DNA from 2 places in the Streptomyces sp. NPDC053755 genome. Region 2 is predicted to be linked to the other one. Evidence: riboswitches for the same ligand, from Rfam matches in the RefSeq annotation. Region 2 holds a riboswitch; the other holds the start of a gene.

Evidence for each region. Region 2 has a riboswitch for thiamine pyrophosphate ahead of thiC (phosphomethylpyrimidine synthase ThiC). Riboswitches for the same ligand answer to the same signal wherever they lie in the genome.
Region 1: it holds a riboswitch for thiamine pyrophosphate, as region 2 does, so the genes downstream of both, thiO (glycine oxidase ThiO) here and thiC (phosphomethylpyrimidine synthase ThiC) in region 2, are expected to answer to the same signal.

The regions. Positions count from the first base shown of each region.
Region 1 covers NZ_JBFASK010000023.1:29,127-32,367, forward strand. The annotation lists gene AB0K65_RS21810 (Rv2175c family DNA-binding protein) at 10-375, opposite strand; gene AB0K65_RS21815 (FAD/NAD(P)-binding oxidoreductase) at 519-1,733, opposite strand; TPP riboswitch at 1,920-2,032, shown strand; gene thiO (glycine oxidase ThiO) at 2,030-3,208, shown strand; gene thiS (sulfur carrier protein ThiS) at 3,205-3,241, shown strand, end outside.
Region 2 covers NZ_JBFASK010000001.1:475,996-479,236, forward strand. The annotation lists gene AB0K65_RS02135 (YibE/F family protein) at 1-1,122, opposite strand, end outside; TPP riboswitch at 1,308-1,453, shown strand; gene thiC (phosphomethylpyrimidine synthase ThiC) at 1,447-3,222, shown strand.

The DNA.
Region 1 (3,241 bases), on a different contig from region 2:
TTGGGTGCGTCAGACGGCGAGCGCCTGGGCGCGGCGCTTCACCTCCGTGCCGCGATTCTCGCTGAGGGCCTGCGCGGGCGTGCCCGGCAGGGTCGGGTCGGGAGTGAAGAGCCACTCCAGCATCTCTTCGTCGGAGAAGCCGTCGTCCTTCAGCAGCGTCAGGGTCCCGCTGAGACCCTTGACCACCTTGTCGCCCTGAATGAAGGCGGCGGGCACCTGAAGCGCCCGGTTCTCCCCGCGGCGCACGGCGATGAGCTGGCCCTCCTTGACCAGCTGCCGCACGCGCGTCACCTCGACATCGAGCATTTCCGCGATGTCGGGGAGGTAGAGCCAGGCGGGGACGAGAGCATCGATTCTTGCGTCAATCTCGGTCACGGGAACAAGCCTGCCATCTGGGGCTGACAGTCGGAAGTCGAGCCCCGGCGAGTGTCCCCCGACGAGCGGCCGGCCCGGGCCGGGAGAGACCCGGGCGGGCCTTGGCGGGCGCTCGTCAGAGGGCGGCACCTCGCGGGCGCTCGTCAGAGGGCGGCCGCCTTCAGGGGCACGGAGGGATCGGTGGCCCGTTCGGGATCGATGCGGGCGGCCGCCTCGATCAGCTTGCGGCCCTGGGCCAGGTCACGGGGGCGTCCGACGGCCAGCAGGGCGACGAGGACGCCCTCGCGGAGCCACAGGACGGACCAGGAGGCCCCGGCGGAGTCGCCGCGGCGGACCAGCGCGTCGGTGGTGGTGTGGTGCCCCGCGTACTGGACGAAGCGGCCGAACTGCTCGGACCAGAAGTAGGGCACCGGGTCGTAGACGTCGGGGGTCTCGCCGATGATGTCGGCCGCGACCGTGCGCGGCCCCTGGAGGGCGTTGTCCCAGTGGTGGACGAGGAGCCGCTCGCCGTACCGGGCGGAGGGGAAGGAGGCGCAGTCGCCGACGGCGTAGACGTCGGGCAGGGAGGTGCGCAGCCGGTCGTCGGCGGTGACCGAGCCGCCCGCGTCGAGGGCGACGCCGGAGCCGTCGAGCCAGTCCGTGGCGGGCCGCGCGCCGATGCCGACGACGACGGCGTCGGCGGCCAGCGGCCGGCCGTCGGCCAGGACGACGCTGCCGGTCTCGACGCGTTCCACGCGCGCGCGGGTGAGCAGGGTGGCGCCGCTCTCCTCGTACCAGCGGGCCATGGGGGCGGCGACCTCGGCGGGCAGGGCGCCGGCGAGGGGCCGGTCGGCGGCCTCGACGACGGTGACGGCGCAGCCGGCCTCGCGGGCGGCGGTGGCGAACTCGGCGCCGATCCAGCCGGCGCCGACCACCACGATGTCGTGGCGCCGCTCCAGTACGGGCTTGAGCCGCGCGGCGTCGTCGAGGGTGCGCAGGAGGTGGACGCCGGGCACGCCCTCGGTGCCCGGCAGGGTGACGGGGTGGGCGCCGGTGGCGATGACCAGCACGTCGTAGGGCACGGGCCCGGCCTCGGTGTCGACCGCGTGGTCGCCGGCGCGCAGGCCGGTGACCTCGAGGCCGAGGCGCAGCTCGATGGAGAGCGCCTCGAAGTCGACGTCGAAGGCCGAGTCCTCGGCCTTGCCCAGAAGGACAGCCTTGGAGAGCGGGGGCCGGTCGTAGGGCTGGTGCGGCTCGGCGCCGATGAGGGTGACCGGACCCGCGAAGCCCTGCTCGCGCAGGGCGACGGCGGTCTGCACCCCCGCCATGCCGGCGCCCACGATCACGACATGCTGCTGTGCCTGCTTCTGCTCGCTCACCCGATCACCTTACGCAGCTGACGCGCCGTCAGGAAGGTGGCCGCTCCCTCGCGCCGGGCCGGTCCCCCACCCGGCCCGCCTGCCCCGGATGGCCCGACCCGACACGCGCGTTCCCGAGGGCGGCGCCCGCGGGCGGGAGGCTCCCTTACCGGGCCCCGACGGCTGGGGATAGTCTGACCGCCAACGTAGAGCACTCGCGGGAGCCCGGACGCACCGGGCTGAGAGGGAGGCTGGCCGGCCTCCGACCGTACGAACCTGATCCGGGTCATGCCGGCGAAGGGAGGGGCTGGACGCCCATGCCATCACGTACGTCACACGTCCGTACGTCCTCGGACGTCCTCGTCATCGGGGGCGGGATCATCGGCCTCGTCACGGCCTGGCGCGCGGCGCAGCGCGGGCTGCGGACGGCGCTGGTGGATCCGGAGCCCGGGGGCGGGGCGGCGCGGGTCGCGGCCGGCATGCTCGCCGCCGTCACCGAACTGCACTACGGCGAGGAGACCCTGCTCGGCCTCAACCTCGCCTCCGCGCGCCGCTATCCCGACTTCGTCGCCGAGCTGCGGGACGTCACCGGCCACGACGTCGGCTACCGCTCCTGCGGGACCCTCGCCGTCGCGCTGGACGCCGACGACCGGGCGCACCTGCGGGAGCTGCACGCCCTGCAGACCCGCTGCGGCCTGGAGTCGGAGTGGCTCAGCGGGCGGGAGTGCCGTCGCCTGGAGCCCATGCTGGCGCCGGGAGTCCGGGGAGGGCTGCGGGTCGACGGCGACCATCAGGTCGATCCCCGCAGGCTCGCCGACGCGCTGGTCGCCGCGTGCGAGCGGGCCGGTGTGGTCCTCCACCGGAGCGTCGCCGAGCGGCTGACGGTGGTGAGCGACCGGGCCGCGGGCGCGGTACTCGCGGACGGGACGCCTCTCGACGCCGAGCAGGTGGTCCTGGCCGCGGGGAGCCTGAGCGGCCGGCTCGGCGGCGTACCGGAGGAGGTGCTGCCGCCCGTACGCCCGGTCAAGGGGCAGGTGCTGCGGCTGCGCGTGCCGCCCGCGTACGCGCCGTTCCTGTCCCGGACGGTGCGGGCCGTGGTGCGTGGAAGCCACGTCTATCTGGTGCCGCGCGAGAACGGCGAGCTGGTCGTCGGGGCGACCAGTGAGGAGCTGGGCTGGGACACCACCGTCACGGCGGGCGGGGTGTACGAGCTGCTGCGCGACGCGCACGAGCTGGTGCCGGGCATCACCGAGCTGCCGCTCACCGAGACCCGGGCGGGTCTGCGGCCCGGGTCTCCGGACAACGCGCCGCTGCTGGGCCCGAGCGCGCTGCCCGGGCTCCATCTGGCCACCGGCCACTACCGCAACGGGGTGCTGCTCACCCCCGTCACCGGCGACGCCATGGCGGAGGTGCTGACCACCGGCACGCTCCCGGACGAGGCCCGCCCCTTCACCCCCCGCCGCTTCTCTCCCGTACGTCTGGAGCAGCCCGCATGAACGTGCTGAACGTGTCCGTGAACGGGGAGCCGC
Region 2 (3,241 bases):
GCTGCTCTGGGCGATGGAGAACAGCAGCAGCAGGGGCAGCGCCGCACCGGCGTACGCGAGCACCAGCGTGTTCACCACCGAGGCGATGTGGTCCCGGCCGATCCGGATACCGGCCCGGTACAGCGCGCGCGGACCCATGCGCGGGTCCGCCTGGTGGAGCTCCCACACCGCCGACGTCTGCGTCACCGTCACGTCGTCGAGCACGCCGAGCGATCCGATGATGACGCCGGCGAGCAGCAGACCCGACATGTCGATGTCCGGGTAGAGGCCGTGGATCAGACCGGTGTTGTCGTCCGTGTTGCCGGACAGCGAGGCCCAGCCGATGAAGAGCGAGCCCAGCAGCCCGATCAGCAGCAGGGAGATGAGGGTGCCGAGCACCGCGACCGAGGTGCGGGCCGAAAGGCCGTGGCACATGTAGAGCGCGATGAGCATGATCGCGCTCGCGCCGACCACGGCCACCACCAGCGGGTTCGAGCCCTGCAGGATCGCCGGCAGGATGAAGAGGGTGAGCACCAGGAAGCTCACGGCGAGCGCGATCAGGGCCATCAGCCCGCGCAGTCGGCCCACGAGCACGACCGCCAGCGCGAAGATGCCGGCGAGCAGCATCATCGGGAACTTGCGGTCCACGTCGGTCACCGAATACTGCAGGTCGCGTGGGGCGTCGGGGGCGTACGCCACGATCACGCCCTGTCCCTCGCTCAGTTGCCGGGGCGCGTCCGGCTGCACGATCTCGACGAAGGTGCGTCCCCGGTCGGCGCCGCTGGTGACCTCGATCGTGGCCTTCGCGCATTGCCCCTGCCGGGCGTTGACCGCCTCGCGCCCCTGCGGGGTGGAGGTGTCGCCGGTCGGCGGCACCTGGGCGGCGTTCACGTCCTTGCAGTCGACGCGCTCGACCGAGACGACCTTGCCCTGCTCGGTCTGCCGGTCGAAGCCGACGCCGGTGCGCTCGTGCGCCGGGGCCCCGCCCGGCCACAGGACCGCGAGTCCGACGACGACGGCGGTGGCGAACGGGATCAGGACGGCGGCGATGACCTTGCGCAGGTGCCGGGAGACGGGAGCGGCGGGTCCATGGGCGTGCGCATGCGCATGGGCGTGTCCGGCAGCGTCGTGCCCGGGCTCCACGAGCCCGCGCTCCGCGTGCCCGTGCCTGCCGCGGCCGTCGCTCCGCCCGTCGCCGGCACCGCCGTTTCCGTCGCCGTTGCCAGGGGGTCCGGGGGTCTGCTGCGAGGAAGTCACCGACCGATCATCGCAAGAACGGCGGGGGCCCACTGTTCAGCACGCCCGGGTTGACGCTAGCGTGGTGGCACCTTTGCACACGCGGGAGCTCGGAGCACCGGGCTGAGAGGGCGCTGATCACCGTACGCGCGCATGACGTACGTACGGGAAGAGGCTGCGCCGACCGCCGAACCTGTTACCGGGTAATGCCGGCGTAGGGAGATCGGTCTCATGACCATTCAGGATGCACGCACGCCTGCCACCAGCCAGGACGAGCGCAAGCCCGGCTGGCACAAGGGGTACGTGGAGGGATCGCGCCCCGACCTCCGCGTACCGGTCCGCCAGGTGCACCTCACCAACGGCACGGACGTCACGCTGTACGACACGTCCGGGCCGTACACCGACCCCGCCATCGACACCGACGTACGGCGGGGCCTTGCGCCGCTGCGCGAGAACTGGATCATCGGACGGGGCGACACCGAGGAGTACGCGGGCCGCCCGGCCCGCCCCGAGGACGACGGGATCAAGCACACCTCGCCGCGCGGGGGAGGACTCAAGAACCTCGACGCGGTCTTCCCCGGCCGCCCGCGCCTGCCCCGGCGGGGCCGCGACGGCCAGGCGGTGACGCAGCTCGCGTACGCCCGCCGGGGTGAGATCACCCCGGAGATGGAGTATGTCGCCATCCGCGAGAACGTCTCCCCCGAGGTCGTCCGCGAGGAGATCGCGGCAGGTCGGGCCGTACTCCCGGCGAACGTGAACCACCCGGAGATCGAGCCGATGATCATCGGCAAGCGGTTCCTGGTGAAGGTCAACGCCAACATCGGCAACTCCGCCGTCACCTCCTCGATCGAGGAGGAGGTGGAGAAGATGACGTGGGCCACCAGGTGGGGCGCGGACACGGTCATGGACCTGTCCACCGGCCGCAACATCCACACCACCCGCGAGTGGGTGCTGCGCAACTCCCCCGTGCCGATCGGCACCGTGCCGCTCTACCAGGCCCTGGAGAAGGTCGACGGCCGGGCCGAGGAGCTGACCTGGGAGATCTACAAGGACACGGTCATCGAGCAGGCCGAGCAGGGCGTCGACTACATGACGGTCCACGCCGGCGTGCTGCTGCCGTACGTGCCGCTCACCGCCCGCCGCAAGACCGGCATCGTCTCGCGCGGCGGGTCGATCATGGCCGCCTGGTGCCTGGCGCACCACAAGGAGAACTTCCTCTACACGAACTTCGAGGAACTCTGCGACATCCTGGCGACGTACGACGTCACCTACTCGCTGGGTGACGGGCTGCGCCCCGGCTCGATCGCGGACGCCAACGACGAGGCGCAGTTCGCCGAGCTGCGGACCCTCGGCGAGCTGAACACGATCGCCAAGCGGCACAACGTCCAGACGATGATCGAGGGCCCGGGCCACGTCCCGATGCACAAGATCAAGGAGAACATCGACCTCCAGCAGGAGATCTGCGAGGAGGCGCCGTTCTACACCCTCGGCCCTCTGACCACGGACGTCGCGCCCGCCTACGACCACATCACCTCCGGCATCGGCGCCGCCATGATCGCCTGGTGGGGTACGGCGATGCTCTGCTACGTCACCCCGAAGGAGCACCTGGGCCTGCCGAACCGCGACGACGTGAAGACCGGTGTCATCACGTACAAGATCGCGGCGCACGCGGCGGACCTGGCGAAGGGGCACCCGGGGGCGCAGGAGTGGGACGACGCGCTGTCGGACGCGCGGTTCGAGTTCCGCTGGGAGGACCAGTTCAACCTGGCGCTCGACCCGGACACGGCCCGCGAGTTCCACGACGAGACGCTGCCCGCGGAGCCGGCGAAGACCGCGCACTTCTGTTCCATGTGCGGTCCGAAGTTCTGCTCGATGAAGATCTCGCAGGACATCCGGCGCGAGCACGGGGGCGACCTGAAGTCGCAGGAGATCGAGGCCGGCATGGCGGAGAAGTCGGCGGAGTTCGCCGCGGCCGGCAACCGGGTGTACCTCCCGCTGGCGGATTAGCCACGGGACGCCGCCCCGT